Regions from separate parts of the uncultured Sphaerotilus sp. genome, predicted to be linked through region 2. Evidence: predicted binding sites of a transcription regulator. Region 2 holds the regulator's gene; each other region holds the start of a gene.
What was found. The regulator sigma-54, encoded in region 2, starts transcription at its own class of promoters, with help from an activator protein. The targets are predictions, from matches to a motif close to TGGCANGNAANCTGCTTT.
Positions count from the first base shown of each region.

Region 1: AABN02_RS04215 (GTP cyclohydrolase II) is a predicted target of sigma-54. The motif match lies at 3,017-3,034, and genes of this name have one in related genera.
Region 3: AABN02_RS16545 (P-II family nitrogen regulator) is a predicted target of sigma-54. The motif match lies at 2,016-2,033, and genes of this name have one in related genera.
Region 4: AABN02_RS17715 (CmpA/NrtA family ABC transporter substrate-binding protein) is a predicted target of sigma-54. The motif match lies at 3,105-3,122, and genes of this name have one in related genera.

Region 1 is NZ_CAWURG010000012.1:4,629-9,946, reverse strand. It holds gene upp (uracil phosphoribosyltransferase) at 1-404, opposite strand, end outside; gene AABN02_RS04220 (DUF1688 family protein) at 436-1,713, opposite strand; gene AABN02_RS04215 (GTP cyclohydrolase II) at 1,716-2,954, opposite strand; gene rpiA (ribose-5-phosphate isomerase RpiA) at 3,084-3,746, opposite strand; gene AABN02_RS04205 (quinone-dependent dihydroorotate dehydrogenase) at 3,795-4,832, shown strand; gene AABN02_RS04200 (oligopeptide/dipeptide ABC transporter ATP-binding protein) at 4,940-5,318, opposite strand, start outside.
Region 2 is NZ_CAWURG010000033.1:16,939-22,256, reverse strand. It holds gene AABN02_RS12775 (DEAD/DEAH box helicase) at 1-1,005, shown strand, start outside; gene AABN02_RS12770 (DUF4126 domain-containing protein) at 1,085-1,708, shown strand; gene AABN02_RS12765 (hypothetical protein) at 1,680-1,928, opposite strand; gene AABN02_RS12760 (RNA polymerase factor sigma-54) at 2,119-3,708, opposite strand; gene lptB (LPS export ABC transporter ATP-binding protein) at 3,731-4,483, opposite strand; gene lptA (lipopolysaccharide transport periplasmic protein LptA) at 4,480-5,112, opposite strand; gene AABN02_RS12745 (thiol:disulfide interchange protein DsbA/DsbL) at 5,243-5,318, opposite strand, start outside.
Region 3 is NZ_CAWURG010000045.1:44,386-49,703, forward strand. It holds gene AABN02_RS16535 (glutathione S-transferase) at 1-303, shown strand, start outside; gene AABN02_RS16540 (YifB family Mg chelatase-like AAA ATPase) at 312-1,826, opposite strand; gene AABN02_RS16545 (P-II family nitrogen regulator) at 2,091-2,429, shown strand; gene amt (ammonium transporter) at 2,461-4,248, shown strand; gene gshA (glutamate--cysteine ligase) at 4,376-5,318, shown strand, end outside.
Region 4 is NZ_CAWURG010000049.1:304-5,621, forward strand. It holds gene AABN02_RS17705 (ABC transporter ATP-binding protein) at 1-674, opposite strand, end outside; gene ntrB (nitrate ABC transporter permease) at 720-1,625, opposite strand; gene AABN02_RS17715 (CmpA/NrtA family ABC transporter substrate-binding protein) at 1,686-2,939, opposite strand; gene icmF (fused isobutyryl-CoA mutase/GTPase IcmF) at 3,365-5,318, shown strand, end outside.

The DNA.
Region 1 (5,318 bases), on a different contig from region 2:
GGGTCGACGACGATGACGGTGCGCTCCTGGATGTCCTCGGGCAGCTTCAGGTAGTACTCGATCGGCTCCAGCGTGGTCGGGTCGCGGAACAGCCCGATGTGGCCGACGCGGGCGCCGGGCAGCAGGTCGATCATGCCGTCGAGCATCCCGTTGCCCGCGCGCAGGATCGACACCAGGCACAGCTTCTTGCCGCTGATCACCGGCGAGCGCATCGCGGCCACCGGCGTCTGGATGTCGATCAGCTCGGTCGGCAGATCGCGCGTGACTTCGTAGGCCAGCATCGCGGCAATCTCGCGCACGAGGCGGCGAAAGTTGTCGGTGGTGGTGTCCTGGCTGCGCACATAGGTCAGCTTGTGCTGCATCAGCGGGTGGTCCACGACATGGACCGAAGGCGTGGCGGACATGGCGGTACTCCTCGTCAAAAACGTTGAATCTTCAAAAAACGGTGCCATCGCTGGCGATGTTGAGCGGCGGCGCGCCCCCCGGTCGGCGGGCGGCGGCGAGTCGGCGTCCGGTCGCCCAGGTACCACCTTCCAGCACACACGCCAGCGGAAACGCCTCGGCCGACAGCCCCAGCGTGGCCCGGACCCCTTCAGCGATCAGGTCCAGCGCCGCCACCGTCACCGCCCGCCACTCGACGATGGCCGGATCATCCACCGACAGCAGCATGGTCGGCAACGCCCCCGACGCCGGAATCAGCAGACCGGTGTCCAGCAGCAGCCCGCCGTTGCGGTACTCGGGCAGACCGGTCAGCGCGTCCAGCCCGGTGACGCTCAGGCCCGCGTCGGCCAGCGGCTCCAGCAGCGAGTACGTCAGCCACTGCGTCAGCTTGTGGAACGGCATCCAGCCATCGGCGGTCGCCGGGTGGTGCCAGCAGTCGCCGAGGTTCACACCCTCCAGCGACAAGCGCCCCGGCCACACCGGGCCCAGCGCGCGCAGCAAGGTGCCAAGCACGACATCCGCATCGATTCGGTCGCCTTCAGCTTGCATCAGCAGGAAATCGAGCAGGTTCCCCAAACGCGCGGGGATACCGAACACTGCGGGCGTCGCCGCCATCACCTCGCCGAGCCGCCGCAGCAGCGCGGCGCGGCCATCCAGCCCGACCAGCGGGTTGTCGGCGCGCACCTGGAACGCACCAGCCAGCGCGTCGGGCGTCACCGCGGCGAGCGCAGAGGCGTCGGTACGCAGCAGCGCCGTGGCGTCCGCCGACCAGCCGCCACGCGCGAACCAGTCGAAGCTCGCCACGCCCAGCCCTTCCGAACGCGACAGGCGCTGGCCGTGCGCCGCGTCGTCGTAGTGCCAGGCCGCGCCCGCCCCCGCATCGAGCAGCACGCTCGGGATCACAAGGTCGATGCGCACCCGGGCGCGCTCCAGCCGCTGCGCCTCTCCCGCCAACCCCACCGCGTCGGCGAGCGCCACCCAGCGATCAGCGCCGCCCGCCTCGAAATGGCGCCACCGGCTGTGAACCGGCACGCGCAGGTCCGGGTAACTCGCCCGCGTCGTCTCGACCACCGCCGCGACGGTCTGCGCCAGCCGCGACGGCTCCCAGCGCCAGTGCAGCGAGCGCCCCGCCGCGACGTGGTCCAGCACCGCATGGCTGCGCGCGCGCACCGCCCGCGCGCTCAGCAGCGGCGTCGCCGGGTGGTCCGCCGGGACGGGCGTGTGCCAGCCGGGGCCGCCCCAGCGATCAGGTTTCGGAATCAAAGCCGCCATGATCACGACTCCAGCCCGCGGCCCTTCGCCACGGTCAGCTCTTCGGCGTCGGGGGTGTAGGTCGAGAAGTAGCCCGCCGCCTTCTTCGCGTCCATCTCCACCTGCGCATCGGCGGGGATCAGCTCATCGGGGATCGGCACGCGCTCGACCACCTCGATGCCCTGCGCCGTCAGCGCGTCGTGTTTCATGTTGCTCATCGAGGCCCAGCGGTCGATGCGCGTGATGCCTAGCCAGTGGAAGACGTCGGGCATCAGCTCCTGGAAGCGCATGTCCTGCACGCCGGCCACGCACTCGGTGCGCTCGAAATAGGTCTCGGCGCGGTCGCCGCCAACCTGGCGCTTGCGGGCGTTGTAGACGAGGAACTTGGTGACCTCGCCCAGCGCGCGGCCTTCCTTGCGGTTGTAGATCACCACGCCGACACCGCCCTGCTGCGCCATCTCGATGCAGACCTCGATGCCGTGCGCCAGATACGGGCGGCAGGTGCAGATGTCCGAGCCGAACACGTCCGAGCCGTTGCACTCGTCGTGGACGCGGCAGGCCACCTTGGTTTCCGGCGGGCCGAGCTTGCTCACGTCGCCGAAGAAGTACAGCGTCATGCCCCCGATCGGCGGCAGGAACACCTTCAGGTCCGGTCGCGTGACCAGTTCCGGGAACATGCCGGCGGTCTGCTCGAACAGGTTGCGGCGCAGCGTGCTTTCCTTGATGCCGAAACGCTTGGCGATGCCCGGCAGGTACCAGACCGGGTCGATCGCCGCCTTGGTGACGCGCACGTCGCCGTTGGCGTTGAGGATGTCGCCATCGGGCACCAGCCGGCCGGACTGGATCGCGGCCAGCAACTCGGGCATGTTGATGTGCGCCTTGGTGACGGCGATGGTCGGGCGGACGTCGATGCCCTGCGCGATCTGCGCGCTGAAGACCTGTCCGGCCCGGTGGCCCCAGGGGTCGAAGGAGACGATCTTCTCGGGGTCGGCCCACTGCGGGTGCGGGCCGATCGGCTCGGCGGGCGCGGTGTCGGTCAGGTCGGGTTTGTGCAGCCGCTGCAGCTTGCCGGAGGCGATGGCCAGCGCGCGGTAGACGGCGTAGGCGCCCGAGTGCGAGCCGATGGCGTTGCGGTGCGCCGGGTTGGTGAGGCTCGCGATGATCGGGCCGCGGGCCTCCGGGGTGGCGGCACCCCAGTGCACCTCGGTGCTCAGCAGGTCGCGCCGCTGGGGATGGGACGTCAGGACGATGTGCTCAGCCATGAAGGGACTCCGGAGACTTCGGAACTCTGAAACTTGACCAGTCGGTCAACTTTCATCCCTTCGTAGCGAGTTGCGTGCCAGTGCTTACCCGAGGTTCCTGCACCGCAACAGGGCAGAACCGTGCGGAACTCAGTACGTGATGGTGCGCACGCCGCTGGCCGTGCCCAGCAGGCAGACCCGCGCCTTGTGCCTGGCGAAGATGCCGACCGTGACGACGCCCGGCCACTGGTTGACCTCGGTCTCCATTGCCAGCGGGTCGGTGATCTGCAGGCCACGCACGTCGAGGATGTGGTTGCCGTTGTCGGTCACGACGCCCGCGCGCAGCGTCGCGTCGCCGCCGTAGGCCGCCTGAAAACGCCGGGCGACCTGCGCCGCCGCCATCGGGATCACCTCGACCGGCAGCGGGAAGCGGCCCATCACGTCGACCAGCTTGCTCTCGTCGGCGATGCAGATGAAGCGCTCGGCCAGGTCGGCGACGATCTTCTCGCGGGTCAGCGCCGCACCACCGCCCTTGACCATGTTCCCGGCCGCGTCGATCTCGTCCGCGCCGTCGATGTAGACGGGGATCGAGGTCACCTCGGCCGCGTCGAACACGGGGATGCCGTGCGCCTGCAGCCGCGCCGTGCTGGCAACGGAGGACGACACAGCGCCGCGGACCGTGTCCTTGACCGTGGCGAGGGCGTCGATGAACTTGTTGACGGTGGAGCCGGTACCGACGCCGACGACGGAGCCGGGTTGCACGTACTGGAGGGCGGCCTGGCCGACGAGGGCCTTGAGTTCGTCTTGGGTCATGGTGGGGTGCGCAGGGGCAGGCATTGAATCGGGGACAATCGCACGATTATGGCCCTCGTTCCCTACGCCCTCACCCGCCCTTTCCTGTTCGGACTCGACCCGGAAGCCGCCCACGAACTGACGCTCGACTCCATCGCGCGCCTGCAGAACACGCCGCTGCAATGCCTCTGGGCGCACAGCCGTGTCAGTGATCCGGTGACGGTGGCGGGGCTGAAGTTCCCGAACCGCATCGGGCTGGCCGCGGGGCTGGACAAGAACGGCCGCTGCATCGACGGCCTCGGCGCGATGGGCTTCGGCTTCATCGAGGTCGGCACCGTGACCCCGAAGGGCCAGCCCGGCAACCCGAAGCCGCGCATGTTCCGCCTGCCGGAAGCCAATGCGCTGATCAACCGGCTGGGCTTCAACAACGAGGGGCTGGACAGCTTCCTCGCCAACGTCAAGCGCGCGACCAGCTTCCGCCGCGCGGGCGGCATCCTCGGGCTGAATATCGGCAAGAACGCCGTGACGCCGATCGAGAACGCCGTCGACGACTACCTGATCGGACTGGCCGGTGTCTATCCGCACGCCGACTACGTCACCGTCAACATCTCCAGCCCGAACACCAAGAACCTGCGCGCACTGCAGAGCGACGAGGCGCTGGACGCGCTGCTGTCGGCCTTGCAAGCACGCAAGCTACAGCTCGCCAAGGAGCACGGCCGCACGGTGCCGATGTTCGTGAAGATCGCGCCCGACCTCGACGAGGCGCAGGTCAAGGTGATCGCCGCAACGCTGAAGAACAACGGCATCGACGGCGTGATCGCCACCAACACCACCATCGGGCGGGATGCGGTGAAGGGAATGAAGCACGCGGCGGAAGCGGGCGGACTCTCGGGCGCGCCGGTGTTCGAGGCGAGCAACACGGTGATCCGCCAGTTGCGCGCCGAGCTGGGCGGCGCGTATCCGATCATCGGCGTGGGCGGCGTGCTCAGCGGCGCGGACGCGAAGGCCAAGCGCGCAGCGGGGGCGGATCTGGTGCAGGTGTATACCGGGTTGATCTACCGGGGGCCGGGGCTGGCGAGCGAGTGCGCGCGCGCCTTGCGCCGCTGACCCACACCGTCATCCTCGCGAACGCGAGGACCCACCCGTTGCGCTGACCGTGGGTTCCCGCTTTCGCGGGAATGACGGGAAAGCGAGCGGCGTGGCGGCGGGACGCCTCAGATCCGCCGCTCTTCCACCGCGTGGCACGCCACGCGCACCCCATCCACCTCGGTCAACACCGGCCGCTCCGCCCGACACCGCGCATTCGCATGCGGACAGCGCGGATTGAACGCACAGCCCGCCGGCGGATTCAGCGCGTCGGGCACCTCGCCCTGCACCGGCGTTCTAGCGCGGCCGCTCATGTGGATGTCGGGAATCGCGTCGAGCAGCATCCGCGTGTAGGGATGGCGCGGCTGGCGGAACAAGGTCCGCTTGTCCGCCACCTCGACCAGCCGCCCGAGGTACATCACCCCGACTACATCGCTCACATGCCGCACCACTGCGAGGTTGTGCGAGATGAAGAGGTAGGTCAGCCCGCGCTCGCGCTGCAGGTCT
Region 2 (5,318 bases):
ATCGACGAGCCCGCCGACGCGACCGCCTCCCTCTGGGCCCATCCCGACAGCGTGGCCCGGCTGCAATCGCTCGCCGGCAGCCCCTGGGCCCTCGTGCTCGCCCGCACGCCGCTGGACGACCGCCCGGACGCCTGGCAGGCCATGCTCGACTGGATCGACGGCAGCCGGTTTGGCGCCGTCGCCGCCTTGCAGGGCGGTCACTTCGACGCGCTGGCGCCGTGGATGCTGCGCCGCTCGCGCACTTTCGTGCTGCGCCAGCTGCCCGAGACGGTCGAGCAGACCACGCGGGTCACGCTGCCGCCGGACCTGCGCGCCACCCACGACACGCTGCTGGGCCAGGTGCGCCGCAGCGTGCAGCGCTGGCAGCGCAGCCAGTTCCTCGGCAGCAGCGAGCAGCGCCAGCTGCTGCGCACGCTGCACGCGCTGCGCCAGTGCGGCCAGGACGGCAAGATCGACGCCGCCCTGCAAGCCATCGACATGGCCCTGGGCACGCCCGAGACCAAGGTGGTCGTGTTCAGCCAATGGCCGGCGGCGCTCGACGCGCTGGGCACGGCTCTGGAGGCGCGCGGCACCACCTTCCGCCGCCTCCATCCCGAGCTGGTCGGCGACGCCCGGCGGGCGCTGATCGGCGAGTTCCAGCAGGCGCCGGAGCTGCGCGTGCTGCTGTGCAACGACGACGACCGCGGTGGGCAGCTTGGCCTGCGCCACGCGGCCACGGCGATCGTCCACCTCGACCGCCCGTGGAACCCGGCCCTGCTGATGCAGCGCCTGAGCCGCGTGCACCGCACCGACCGCGTGCGGCTGGTGGCCGTGCACCACGTGCTGGTGGACGACAGCATCGAGTCGCGTCTGGTGGACGCCCAGCAGACCGACGCCGGACGCGAGTGCTTCGTCGGCCTGGTCGACGGGCCGAACGCCGACGTCTTCCTCGAAGGCCCGCGGCTGACGCGGTTCCTGCGCGCCCTGGCCGCGCTGGTCGATCCGACCGCGCTGAACCCGGGCTGAGCACGGCCCGCCGGGCGCTGCACCCGCGGCAGCACCCGGCTACCATCGCGGCGATTTTCTCCACCACAGGAACGCCGCCATGACCGCTGCCCTCGGCACCCCGGAGCTGATGTCGATCGCCGCCACGCTGGGCTGGGCCAGCGGGCTGCGGCTGTACGCCGTGCTCTTCTGCACCGGGCTGGCCGGGCACCTGGGCTGGATCCCGCTGCCGGGCGGGCTGCTCTGGCTGCAGCAGCCGGTGGTGCTGGGCGCGAGCGGCCTGATGCTGGCGGCCGAGTTCTTCGCCGACAAGATCCCCGGCTTCGACTCCTTCTGGGACCTGCTGCACACCTTCGTGCGCATCCCGGCGGGGGCGGCGCTGGCGGCGTCGGTCTTTGGTGGCGACGAAGGCAGCTGGTCGATGGCCGCGGCCGTGCTCGGCGGCTCGCTGGCGGCCACCGCGCATGTGGCCAAGACGACGACGCGGGCGGCGTTCAACACCTCGCCCGAACCCTTCAGCAACTGGGGGCTGTCGCTGGCAGGGGATGCTGCGGTGCCGGCGATGCTGTGGCTGTCGTGGGTCCAGCCGATGTGGGCCGCGGTCGGGCTCGGCGTGGCCGTGGTGGTGATGCTGGGACTGACCTTCTGGCTGCTGCGCCACGTGCGGGCGCTGCTGCGGGGGCTGGTGCAGCGTTTCAGCGGCGTGTCGACAGCGCAGGACTGACAGCGGCCGCCCGCAGAGGCGCCAGCGGCGTCTGGGTCATCAGGAACTGCTCGGCCAACCGGCCCAGCTCTGCGCTGCCGCAGGCCCGGCACAGGCTGAGCACCGCGCGGGCGTATTCGGGCGGGCCGAGCATCAGGTGGATGTCCACATCCTCGCCCATCTCGTGCATGAGCAGATCGTGGATGCGGCTGGCAATCTGGTGGCGGACTGGGTCGTGCATGGCGGTCTCCTAGGTGTACCTCCATTGCATGGGCCGTGCCGGCCAGATCGCAGATTCGATCACGCCCCCGGAGCCACCCGCCACCGCCACGCACCAAGGTCTGTCGGGGTAACTACCGGACCCCGCCCGCAGACATGCGCAGCGCCGCTTCAGGCCGCCCCGGATTGGTGCGCGGGCAGCAACCGTCCGGTCAGATCGCCTTGCGCAGATTGGCCGGCGAGATCTTGAGCGCCTCGCGGTACTTGGCCACCGTGCGGCGTGCGACCTGGATGCCCTGTTCTTCCAGCATCGTGCTGAGCTGGCTGTCGGAGAGCGGCTTCTTCTGGTCCTCGGCGGCAACGAACTGCTTGATCAGCGCGCGCACCGCCGTGCTCGACGCATTGCCGCCCGCCTCGGTGTTCAGCGAGGAGCCGAAGAAGTACTTCAGCTCGAAGGTGCCGAAGGGCGTGTTCATGTACTTGGCGGTGGTCACGCGCGAGATGGTGGACTCGTGCAGGCCCAGCTCGTCGGCGATCTCCCGCAGCACCAGCGGCTTCATCGCGATCTCGCCGTGGGTGAAGAAGCCCTTCTGGCGCTCGACGATGGCCTGCGAGACGCGCTGGATGGTGTCGAAGCGCTGCAGGATGTTCTTGACGAACCAGCGCGCCTCCTGAAGGCGCACCGCCAGGGTCGCGCCGCCGGCGTCGCCCTGGCGCTGGCTGCGGTGCTGGCGCAGGACCTGGGCGTAGAGGTCGTTGATGCGCAGCTTGGGCATCACGTCCGGATTCAGCACGACGCGCCAGCCGCGGCCGGCCTTCTGCACGATCACGTCCGGCACGACGATGTTGGCCTCGGCACGGGCGAAGCGCCGGCCCGGCTTGGGCTCCAGCGTGAGGATGAGCGACTGGGCGTCGCGGATGTCGTCCTCGTCGGCGCCGGTGGCGGCCGTGAGCTTCTTCATGTCGCGCCGCGCCAGCAGCTCCAGGTGGCCCTGGCAGATCAGCATGGCCACACGCTGCGCCTCGGTGCGGTCGCATTCGCGCAGCTGCAGCACCAGGCATTCGCCCAGATCGCGGGCCCCGACACCGCAGGGCTCCAGGTTCTGCAGCCAGCCCAGGGCGCAGCGCAGCCGGTCGATCAGCTCCTCGCGCAGCGCAGCGGCTTCCTCGTCGCCGGGCGTGTCGCCGATCGACAGCTCGATGGCCAGCCGCTCGGCGATGTCTTCCAGGGCGTCGGCCAGGTAGCCGTCCTCGTTGAGCGAGTCGATCAGCGCTTCGACCAGCAGCATGTCCTCGTTCGCAAGCCGCATCCCGAGCAGCTGGCCACGCAGGTGGTCGTTGAGGCTTTCGGTGAGGCTGGAGCGCTCGCTCCAGTCGCCGTCCTCGTCCTCGACGCCGTTGCTGCGCGCACCGGACACGTCCGAGAGGCTGTCGTAGTCTTCGCGCTCGCTGCCGGAGTCCCAGTCGTTGCTGTCGCTGGCGCTGCTGTTGAAGTCGAGCTGGTCGACGCCGGGCGTCTCGGCCTCGGAGGTCGTGCTGGTCGCGGTGGCTGTGCTGTCGCCGCCATCCCAGTCGTCGCTGGCACTGGCGCTGCGCTCGGGCGGAGCCAGGGTGGCATCCGCCATGGGCCGGTCCTGGGCAACACCCTCTTCATCGACTTCCAGGAAGGGATTCGCTTCGAGCATCTGCTCGACTTCCTGGTGCAGCTCCAGTGTCGAGAGCTGCAGCAGCCGGATCGATTGCTGCAGCTGTGGCGTCAGCGCCAGGTGCTGCGACAGGCGGACCTGCAGGGATGGTTTCATGGGGTCGGGACCGGGGTCGGAGTCACATGCGGAAGTGTTCGCCGAGGTAGACCTTGCGCACGTCCGGGTTGTCGACGATCGCCGCCGGCGTCCCTTCGGCCAGCACACGGCCCTCGCTGATGATGTAGGCGCGGTCGCAGATGCCCAGCGTCTCGCGCACGTTGTGGTCGGTGATCAGCACGCCGATGCCACGCGCCTTGAGGAATCCGATGATGCGCTGGATCTCGATCACCGCAATCGGATCAACCCCGGCAAAGGGCTCGTCCAGCAGGATGAAACGCGGCTGCGTGGCCAGCGCCCGGGCGATCTCCACCCGCCGGCGCTCGCCGCCCGAGAGGGCCGGGGCGGGGCTGGCGCGCAGCCGCTCGATCGACAGGTCGTGGAGCAGGCCGTCCAGCAGCACCTCGATGCGCGCGGCGCCGAGCGGGCGGCCGTTCTCGTCGTGCTGCAGCTCCAGCACGGCGCGGATGTTCTCCTCGACCGTGAGGCGCCGGAAGATCGAGGCCTCCTGCGGCAGGTAGGACAGCCCGAGCCGCGCCCGCTGGTGGATGGGCAGGCGCTGCACCTCGGCACCGTCGATGCGGATGCTGCCCGCGTCGGCCCGCACCAGCCCGACCAGCATGTAGAAGCTGGTGGTCTTGCCAGCGCCATTCGGCCCGAGCAGCCCGACCACCTCGCCGCTGCGCACCGAGAGGTGGACGTCCTTGACGACCAGCCGGGCGCCGTAGCGCTTCTGCAGGCCCTCGGCTTCCAGGCAGCTGCGGGTGTCGGTCAACGGGGGGCCTCCGGGCTGGTGGACTCGGGTGCCGGGCTGGCGGGGCTGGTAGGGCTGTTGGACTTGCGCGGCGTCACCACACCCTTGACGCGCCCGCCACCCGCTGCCGTCGCAGCGGCGCCAGCGACACCGCCGCCCTGCACCTCGAACACGTCGCGGGCATGGTTGTAGACGATGGTCTGGCCGGTGACCTGGTCGGCCGGCACGCCACCGCGCAGCACCCGCACCTGCGCCTGGTCGATGAAGCGCACGGTCTCGGTGACGGTGTCGTATTCGATGCGCCGGGCCTGGCCTTCGACGATCTCGTCCAGCCCTTCGCGCTTCTGGCGGAAGGTGGCGACCTGTCCGGCGGCACCGGTCGCCGTGGCGAACTGGCCCTGCGCGGTCTCCTTCAGCTCGATCTGCGCCGCCTTGAGCACGAGGGTGCCGCGGGTGATCTCGACACCGCCGCTGAGCGTGCGGATCTTGCGCTTGCCGTCCAGCACCATGCGGCCTGCGTCAAAAGCAAGCGCCTGCTCGCTGTCGGCCTTTTCGGCATGTGCCGGCAGGCCGAACCCCGCCAGCAGGGCGCCCAGCAAGAGCATCAGGCCGGAATGTCGGGACAACAGCACGGAAACGGCAGGCAGCATGGAACACGGTCCCCGGAAAGCCCTGGGGTCAAGGCATGGAAATTGCATTCATTCTAGCCAGAAGCGACCGGGCCCGCGACATCTTCTGTCGCGGGCCCGGTGGTCGGTCCTGGGTGCCTGCGGCGCGTGCTCAGCCGACCTTGCGCACCTTGGCGATGAGCTGGTCGGTCAGTGCCAGCGCGCGGACCTGGCCCTCCTGCTCGGGC
Region 3 (5,318 bases), on a different contig from region 2:
AAGGCGCGTGGCCAGTTGCAGAAGAACATCGCCGCGTTCAAGCGCCTGGCGCGCTTTGCCCCGTACGTGGCGGGGGACACCTTCACGCTGGCCGACTGCACGGCGGTGGCGCACCTGCCGCTGGTGGCGATGTCGACCAAGCTGGTCTGCGGCGAGGACCTGCTGGCGGCGCAGGGCGTGGACTGGAAGGGCTACGTCAAGCTGATCGAGCAGCGCCCGACCGCGCAGAAGGTGGCCGCCGACCGCAAGGCCGACCAGCAGCGCGCCGCGCAACTGGCGGCGATGGGCAACGCGCCGGCCTGACGCGGCGCTCACCGGCCCGGCAAGGCGCGGCGCAACTGGATCGCCTCGGCGATGTGGCCGACCTCGGTGTCCATGGCGCCGGCCAGATCGGCCACGGTGCGCGCGACACGCATCACCCGGTGCAGGCTGCGGCCGGACCAGCCCAGCCGCGCGGCGGCGGTGTTGAGGAAGTTGGTCGCGGCCGACTGTGCGCGGCAGTGTTCCGCCAGCACGCCGGCTTCCAGTTCGGCGTTGCATACACCCTGGCGCGCGTGCTGGCGCTGCCGGGCGGCCACGACCCGCGCGGCGATGGCCTCGCTCGGCTCGCCATCCGGCGCCGAGGACAGCTCCTCTGGCGCGATGGCCAGCACCTCGACCCGCAGGTCGATCCGGTCCAGCAGCGGCCCCGACAGCCGGCCCTGGTAACGCGCGACGGCTTCGGGCGTGCAGCGGCAGGCGCGCATGGTCGAGCCGAGCATGCCGCAGGGGCACGGATTCATCGCCGCGACGAGCTGGCAGCGCGCGGGGAACTCGGCCTGCTGCGCGGCGCGCGAGATGGTGATGCGGCCGTTTTCCAGCGGCTCGCGCAGGGCCTCGAGTGCGGCGCGCGGGAATTCCGGCAATTCATCGAGGAACAGCACGCCGTGGTGCGCCAGTGAAATCTCGCCGGGGCGTGGCGGTGAGCCTCCGCCGACGAGGGCGACCGACGAGGCACTGTGGTGCGGGCACCGGAGCACGCGCGTCGACCAGGTCCCCGGGTCAAACCGCCCGGCCAGACTCAGCACCGCGGCCGACTCCAGCGCCTGCGTTTCCTCCAGCGGGGGCAAGAGGCCGATGAGGCGCTGGGCCAGCATGGACTTGCCGGTGCCGGGTGGACCGACCAGCAGCACGCTGTGCTGGCCAGCGGCGGCGATTTCCAGTGCCCGCTTGGCGACGGCCTGACCGCGCACGTCGCGCAGATCGGGCAGTGGCGCCGCCGGCCGGCCTGGTGGCGGCTGTGGGGCACGCAGCGGCACGCAGTCGTCGCCGGGCTGCAGCGCGTGGACGACGTCCATCAGGTGGTCCGCGCAGCGCAGCGCGAGGCCCGGCACGCGCGCGGCTTCCTCGGCGCTGGTACGTGGCAGCACCAGGGTGCGGCGTGCGCCGCCGCGTTGCAGCGCGAGCGCCATCGCCAGCGCGCCGCGCACCGGCCGCAGATCGCCCGCCAGCGACAGCTCACCGGCCAGCTCCAGCGTCTCCAGTGCTGCCGGGTCGATGTGGCCGGCGGCGGCGAGGATGCCGAGCGCGATCGGCAGGTCGAATCGGCCGCCCTCCTTGGGCAGATCAGCCGGTGCCAGATTCACGGTGATCCGCTTGTTGTGGGGGAATTCGAGTCCGCTGTTGTGCAGCGCGGCGCGCACCCGCTCGCGCGACTCCTTGACTTCGGTGTCGGCCAGACCGACCAGCGTGAAGCTGGGCAGGCCATTGGCGAGGTGGACCTCGACGGTCACCGCCGGGGCTTGCAGGCCGAGCAGGGCGCGGCTGTGGACGATCGCGAGTGACATGGTGGTGCGTGCCCCGGGTCGGAACGGTGCGGTGGAAGAGATGCTCCGCCCATTCTGCGCAGGTCCGCACAGTTCGGAACTCACCCTGATGGGGGTGTTGCACCTATGTGGTGCATTCCAGGGTCACCACATAGGTGCATTGCCGGGGTGGTGCACGCCCAGTGGATGGTCACCGGATGTTTCGAGACGTGGCACGGAAGATGCAGAAGGTTGCGGGTATCTGTTCCAACACCAGTCAACCAGTCAGAGCAACCAGGAGCTGCCATGAAGATGGTCACTGCCATCATCAAGCCTTTCAAGCTTGATGAGGTTCGAGAAGCCCTCAGCAACATCGGTGTGCAGGGCATCACCGTCACCGAGGTCAAGGGGTTCGGGCGCCAGAAGGGCCACACCGAGCTGTACCGCGGTGCCGAGTACGTCGTCGATTTCCTGCCCAAGGTCAAGGTCGAAGCCGCTGTGGACGACGCGGTCGTGGACCGCGTGATCGAGGCCATCGAAGGCGCTGCACGCACCGGCAAGATCGGTGACGGCAAGATTTTCGTGACGTCCCTGGAGCAGGTGCTGCGCATCCGCACGGGCGAAACCGGCAAGGATGCCCTGTGAGCGCTCGCCACAGGAACGAGGAGAACACCAAATGAAGAAGCTGATCGCGTGGTTCGCCGCGCTATTGACGGTCGTGGGCATGCTGGGCTTCGCGCCTGCAGCACTGGCCGCTGATTTCCCGGACGCGAAGGTGATGTTCGAGTCCGGCAAGGCGGAGGTGCCTGCGGACGCTGCGGCCTCCATGAAGGCCGTGGCCGATTTCCTGGCCGCCAACGCGGATGCCAAGGTGCAGCTGTCCGGGTTCGCGGACAACTCCGGTTCGCTGGAAGTCAACAAGGAACTGTCCAAGCAGCGCGCCCTCGCGGTGCGCGAGGCGCTGAAGGCGGCGGGCGTCGACGAAGCCCGCGTCGTGCTGCAGAAGCCCGAGGACATCACGGCCGGCGAGGGCGATGCTGCCCGCCGTGTCGAGATCACGCTGGCCAAGGTGGCGGCCGCTGCTGAAGCGGCGCCCGCCGCCTCGGACGCGGCACCGGCCCCCGCGCCGAAGATCGACAAGGGCGACACCGCCTGGATGATGCTGTCCACGCTGCTGGTCATCCTGATGACGCTGCCGGGTCTGGCGCTGTTCTACGGCGGCCTGGTCCGCTCGAAGAACATGCTGTCGGTGCTGATGCAGGTGATGGTGACGTTCTCGCTGATCGTCGTGCTGTGGTTCGTCTACGGCTACAGCCTGGCGTTCACCGAAGGCAATGCGTTCATCGGCGGCTTCGACCGGCTGTTCATGAAGGGCGTCTGGGACAATGTCGCTGGCACCTTCGCGCCTGCGGCCACGTTCAGCAAGGGTGTCTACATCCCCGAGATCGTGTTCGCTGCGTTCCAGGCCACATTCGCAGGCATCACCTGCTGCCTGATCGTCGGCGCCTTCGCCGAGCGCATCAAGTTCTCGGCCGTGCTGATGTTCATGGTGCTGTGGTTCACCTTCAGCTATGCGCCGGTCGCGCACATGGTCTGGTACTGGATGGGTCCGGATGCCTACGCCTCGAAGGAAGTCGCTGACGCGATGACCGCCAAGGCTGGCCTGATCTGGCAGTGGGGCGCGCTGGACTTTGCTGGCGGCACCGTGGTGCACATCAACGCCGCCGTGGCCGGTCTGGTCGGCTCCTACATGGTCGGCAAGCGCGTCGGCTATGGCCGCGAAGCCTTCACGCCGCACTCGCTGACGCTGACCATGGTCGGTGCCTCGCTGCTGTGGGTGGGCTGGTTCGGCTTCAACGCCGGCTCTGCCCTGGAAGCCAACAACTTCGCCGCGCTGGCGTTCATCAACACCTTCATCGCCACGGCGGGCGCCGTGCTGGCGTGGTGCATGGGTGAAGCGCTGATGAAGGGCAAGGCGTCGATGCTGGGCGCTGCTTCGGGTGCGGTGGCTGGTCTGGTGGCGGTGACGCCGGCAGCGGGCAACGTCGGCATCATCGGTGCGCTGATCATCGGTGTCATCGCCGGCTTCGTCTGCCTGTGGGGCGTGCATGGCCTCAAGCGCCTGCTGGGTGCCGATGACTCGCTGGACGTGTTCGGCGTGCACGGCGTCGGTGGCATCCTGGGTGCCCTGCTGACCGGCGTGTTCAACTCGCCGAACCTGGGTGGCCCGAGCGCCGTGGCCGACTGGGTGACCGTGGGCATGGTGGCTCCGGATGCCTACTCGATCGCTGCACAGGTGTGGATCCAGGCCAAGGCCGTGATGCTGACCGTCGTGTGGTCGGCCGTGGTCTCGGTGATCGCCTACAAGATCGTGGATCTGGTGATCGGTCTGCGTGTGCCGGAAGACGACGAGCGCGAAGGTCTGGACATCACCTCGCACGGCGAAACCGCCTACGCCAAGTGATCGTTTCCTGCTGATTGCCCTTCAAGGGGCCGCCTTCGGGCGGCCCCTTTTGTTTTGCCGCTGCACCCGCATCTGAAGACCTTCCTAGAATGGCCCTCATTCCCCTTTACAGCGCAGGTCACCCACCATGGTTCCCCATCTCGTCACCGCACTGACCGGCCCGATCAACGAGCTTGAAGCCCGCATCCTCGACTCCATGCCGGCCATCGAGCGCTGGTTCCGCCTGGAGTGGATGGAGCACACGCCGCCCTTCTACACCTCGGTCGATGTGCGCAACGCCGGCTTCAAGCTGGCGCCCGTGGACACCAACCTGTTTCCGGGCGGCTGGAACAACCTGACGCCCGAGATGCTGCCGCTGGCGGTGCAGGCGGCGATGGCGGCGATCGAGAAGATCTGTCCCGAGGCCAAGAACCTGCTGCTGATCCCCGAGAAGCACACCCGCAACACCTTCTACATGACCAATGTGGCGCGGCTGGTGCAGATCTTCACGCAGGCCGGGCTGAACGTGCGCCTGGGCTCGCTCGACCCGGAGGTGAAGGAGCCGACCACGTTCGAGCTGCCGGGCGGCGAGTCGCTGACGATGGAGCCGCTGCTGCGCACCCAGCGCCGCCTGGGGCTGAAGAACTTCGACCCCTGCACCATCCTGCTCAACAACGACCTGTCGGCGGGTATTCCGTCGGTGCTGGAGAACCTGCACGAGCAGTACCTGCTGCCGCCGCTGCACGCGGGCTGGGCCGTGCGCCGCAAGACCAACCACTTCCAGGCCTACGAGGAAGTGGCCAAGAAGTTCTCCAAGCTGATGGGGATGGATCCGTGGCTGATCAACCCGATGTTCAGCCAGTGTGGCGAGGTGAACTTCGCTGAAGGTTCGGGCATCGAGTGCGTGCAGACCAATGTCGATGCGCTGCTGGGCAAGATCCGCCGCAAGTACAAGGAATACGGCATCAACGAGAAGCCCTTCGTGATCGTCAAGGCCGACAACGGCACCTACGGCATGGGCATCATGACCGTGCGCGACGCCAAGCAGCTCGACGAACTCAACCGCCGCACGCGCAACAAGATGAGCGTGA
Region 4 (5,318 bases), on a different contig from region 2:
GGGCCGTTGGTCAGCATCACGATGCGGTCGGACAGCAGCACCGCCTCGTCCACATCGTGCGTCACCATCATCACGGTCGAGCCGGTGGTGGCGACGATCTTCATCAGCTCGTCCTGCAGCTTGGCGCGCGTCAGTGCGTCCAGCGCGCCGAAGGGCTCGTCCATCAGCAGCATCTTCGGCTCCATCGCCAGCGCCCGGGCGATGCCCACGCGCTGCTTCATGCCGCCGGAGATCTCGCCGGGCCGCTTGTCCTTGGCATGGGTCAGGCCGACGAGGTCGAGGGCGGCCAGCGCGCGGTCACGCAGTTGCGCCTTCGACTCGGTGGCGCCGAACACGCGGTCCACCGCCAGACCGACGTTTTCCTGGCAGGTCATCCAGGGCAGCAGCGAGTGGTTCTGGAACACCACCGCGCGCTCCGGACCGGGGCCTTTCAGCTCGCGGCCATCGAGCAGCAGCACGCCCGAGGTCGGCGTCGTCAGGCCGGCCACGAGGTTCAGCAGCGTCGACTTGCCGCAGCCCGAGTGGCCGATCATGGTGATGAACTCGCCGCGGGCCACGTCCAGGTTGATGTCGCGCAGCGCGACGAAGGTGCCCTTCTTGGTCGGGAAGGACATCCCGACGTTCTCGATGCGCAGAAAGCGCTGACTGCGCTCGTCCAGGGAGGTGGTGCTCATGGTGCGGGTCCTCTCGAAAGCTCAGGGAGTCTTGGAATCAGGGAGTCAGGAATAGTCGAAGCGGCGGGCAATGGCCACCAGCAGCGCTTCGAGCGCCACGCCCACGGCGCCGATGACGAAGATGGCGATCAGGATGTGCGCGACGTTGAGGTTGTTCCACTCGTCCCACAGCCAGAAGCCGATGCCCTGCCCGCCGGTCAGCATCTCGGCCGCCACGATCACCAGCCACGCCGTGCCCACCGCCAGCCGCACGCCGGTCAGCATGTAGGGCAGCACGGCCGGGAACAGGATCTTGCGCATGATCGTCAGCTCCGACAGGTTCAGCACACGGGCGACGTTGAGGTAGTCCTGCGGCACCTGCCGCACACCGACCGCCGTGTTGATCACCATCGGCCAGATCGAGCAGATGAAGATCGTCCAGATCGCCGCCGGATTCGCCGCCTTGAACACCATCAGGCCGATTGGCAGCCAGGCCAGCGGCGACACCGGGCGCAGCAGGCTGATGATCGGCTCCAGCATCTGGTTCAGGAAGTTGAAGCGCCCGATCATGAAGCCCAGCGGAATGCCCACCAGCGCCGCCAGACCGAAGCCCATGCCCACCCGCTGCAGCGAGGACAGCACATTCCAGCCGATGCCCTGGTCGTTCGGGCCGTTGACGTAGAACGGATCGGCGAACAGCTTGACCGCCGCGTGCCACACCGGGATCGGGCCGGGCAGCTGCTTGTCGCCGCTGTGCGCCACCGCCTGCCAGACCAGCAGCAGCACCAGGAAGCCCAGCACCGGGGCGGCGAAGCGCGCCATCGTCTTCAGGCGCTGGGCCCGTGCCATGGCCACGACCTGGGCCTTGAGTCGTGCCTGGGCGGCGGCATCGACCACGGGCGCTGCCGTGGCAGCGGTCACGGGAGTGGCCACACCGTCGGGTGCACCGCTGGCCGACAGGGGCAGGGTCATGGCGTTCATCGAATTCTCCTGGGGTGGATGGGGCATGGCGGCAAGCTCCAGGGCGCCCGCTCAGGCCGCCTTGATCTTGAACGAGGCGGCGTACTTGGCCGGGTTCGTGCCGTCCCACACCACGCCATCGCTCAGCTTGCTGCTGCGCAGGTCGCTCTTGGGCACGTTGATCTTCAGTTGCGCGGCGGCTTCCTTGTAGAGCGCCGTCTGGTTGATCGCCTTGGCCACGCCGAGGTAGTCCGGGTCGCTCTTGAGCAGGCCCCAGCGCTTGTGCTGGGTCAGGAACCACATGCCATCCGACAGGTAGGGGTAGTTCACCGCGCCGTCGTTGAAGAACTTCATGTGGTTCGGGTCGTCCCAGGTCTTGCCCATGCCGTTCTGGTAGCGGCCCAGGATGCGCTGGTTGATCGCGTCCACCGAGGTGTTCACATAGGACTTCTCGGCGATCGTCTCCGCCATCTTCATCTTGTTCTGCAAGCCGGTGTCGATCCAGCGGCTGGCTTCGAGCACCGCCATGACCATGGCGCGCGCCGTGTTCGGGTTCTTCTGGACGAACTCGGCGGTGCAGCCGAGCACCTTCTCGGGGTGGTCCTTCCAGATGTCCTGGGTCGTCGTCGCGGTCACGCCGATGCCGTCGATGATGGCGCGGTGGTTCCAGGGCTCGCCGACGCAGAAGCCGTCCATGTTGCCCACGCGCATGTTGGCGACCATCTGCGGCGGCGGCACGGTGATGACCTTGGCGTCCGACATTGGGTTGATGCCGTTGGAGGCCAGCCAGTAGTACAGCCACATCGCGTGGGTGCCGGTCGGGAAGGTCTGCGCGAAGGTGTATTCGCGCGGCTCGGCCTTCATGACCTTGGCGAGCCCTGCGCCGTCCACCGCGCCCTTGTCGGCCAGCTTCTTGGACAGCGTGATCGCCTGGCCGTTGTTGTTGAGGGTCATCAGCACCGCCATGTCCTTCTTCGGGCCGCTGACGCCGAGGTGGACACCGTAGACCAGACCGTAGAGCACGTGCGCCGCATCCAGCTCGCCGTTGACCAGCTTGTCGCGCACGGCGGCCCAGGACGACTCCTTGGACGCGATGATCTTGATGCCGTACTTCTCGTCGAATTTCAGGACCGAGGCCATCACGACGGAGGCGCAGTCGGTCAGCGGGATGAAACCGATGCGGACTTCCTTCTTCTCGGGCGCGTCCGAGCCAGCGGCCCAGGCACCGCCGGGCAGGGCGACCGCGCTGCCTGCGGCCGTCACGGCGGCGGCACGCTGGATGAAGTCGCGTCGGGACGGGTTGACAGGAAACAGGGGCGTCGTCATGTGCAGTTCTCCGGGCCCCGCGGGGGCCGATTCGGGCAAAAAAAAGCGGCGTCACGATCGTTGATCCGACCCCCCGGCTTGCACCGGAAGAATCGGGACGATCGGACGCCGTTGTCCAAAATGTCCCACCTAGTGAGCCCCCGTGGCCGGAGACTCGCAGAAGGTATTGCAGGGACCGTGCCAGCCTGATTCCGCCCCTGAACACACGTCCAGCCATGCTGCATCGCACCATCGGCACGCAAAACACCCTCCACTCGCACCGGAACGGTGCGCATCAGACACATCTCGATGCATGAACACCCCGTTTTCTGCGGGTTCCCCCCAACTGACGTTTACGTAAACGTCAATGGACAATCAGCGTCCATGTCCTGATGCCCTGCGCTTCCCCCGCTGTTCCCCCGCCCTGCCCCAAACGGAGTCTTTCGATGACCGACCTGTCCGCCGACTACAAGGCCCTTGCCAGCTACCGCCCGACGAACAAGGTGCGTTTCGTCACCGCCGCGAGCCTGTTCGACGGCCACGACGCGGCCATCAACATCATGCGGCGCATCCTGCAGGGCATGGGCACCGAGGTGATCCACCTGGGCCACAACCGCTCGGTGGATGAAGTGGTCACCGCCGCGCTGCAGGAAGACGTGCAGGGCATCGCGGTCAGCTCCTACCAGGGCGGCCACGTCGAATACTTCAAGTACATGGTCGAGCTGCTCAAGGCCCGTGGCGGCGCGCACATCCAGGTCTTCGGCGGTGGCGGCGGCGTGATCGTGCCGGCCGAGATCCGCGACCTGAGCAGCCACGGCGTGCGCATCTTCAGCCCCGAGGACGGTCAGCGCATGGGGCTGCAGGGGATGATCGGCGAGATGGTGATGCGCTGCGACAAGGACCTGTCCAGCTACGCCCCCACCGACCTCGGCGCCCTGCAGGGCCACACCGAAGCCGCCTGGCGCTCGCTCGCCCAGCTCATCACCGCGCTGGAAAACGGCCAGGCCGACGCCGACCTCGTCGCCGCCGTCCATGAAGCCGCCAAGGCCTGCAAGACCCCCGTGCTCGGCATCACCGGCACCGGCGGCGCGGGCAAGTCCAGCCTGACCGACGAGCTGATCCGCCGCCTGCGCCTGGACCAGGACGACAGCCTGCGCATCGCCGTCATCTCGATCGACCCCTCGCGGCGCAAGAGCGGCGGCGCCCTGCTTGGCGACCGCATCCGCATGAACGCCACCGGCCCGTGGTCCAAGGGCCCGCGCGTCTACGTGCGCAGCCTCGCCACGCGCGACACCGGCTCGGAAGTCTCGGCCGCGCTGCCCGAGGTGCTGGCCGCGGCCAAGGTCGCCGGCTTCGACCTCATCATCGTGGAGACCTCCGGCATCGGCCAGGGTGACGCGGCGATCGTGCCGTTTGTCGACGTGCCGATGTACGTGATGACGCCCGAGTTCGGCGCCGCCAGCCAGCTGGAGAAGATCGACATGCTCGACTTCGCCGAGTTCGTCGCCATCAACAAGTTCGACCGCAAGGGCTCGGCCGACGCGCTGCGCGATGTCGCCAAGCAGGTGCAGCGCAACCGCGAGGCCTTCACCGTGATGCCGGACCAGATGCCGGTATTCGGCACCATGGCCAGCCGCTTCAACGACGACGGCGTGACCGCGCTCTACCAGGCGCTCAAGGTCCGCCTCGGCGAACTCGGCCTGTCCCTCGCCGAAGGCCGCCTGCCGCTGGTCAACACCCGCCACAGTACGCACCAGACCCCCATCGTCCCGGCCGCCCGCACCCGCTACCTCGCCGAGATCGCCGACACCGTGCGCGGCTACAAGGCCAAGGTGCGCCAGCAGGCCCGGCTCGCCCGCGAGATCCAGCAGCTGCGCGCCAGCGCCACGATGTTCCGGCAAGCCAATCCCGCCAAGAGCCGCGGCGTCGACGCCCTGGGCGCCCTCGCCGAGGAACGCGAAGCCCGGCTCGACCCCGGCGCGAAGAAGCTGCTCGGCATGTGGCCCGAGATGCAGCGCGCCTACGCCGGTGACGAATACGTCGTGAAGATCCGCGACAAGGAACTGCGCACCAACCTGGTCCACACCACGCTGAGCGGCAACAAGATCCGCAAGGTCGCCCTGCCCGGCTACGAGTGCCACGGCGAGCTGCTCAAGTGGCTGATGCTGGACAACGTGCCCGGCAGCTTCCCGTTCACGGCCGGCGTGTTCGCGTTCAAGCGCGAAGGCGAAGACCCGACGCGCATGTTCGCGGGCGAGGGCGACGCCTTCCGCACCAACCGCCGCTTCAAGCTGGTGTCCGAGGGCATCCCCGCCAAGCGCCTGTCCACCGCCTTCGACTCGGTGACGCTGTATGGCGCCGACCCCGATCCGCGCCCGGACATCTACGGCAAGGTCGGCA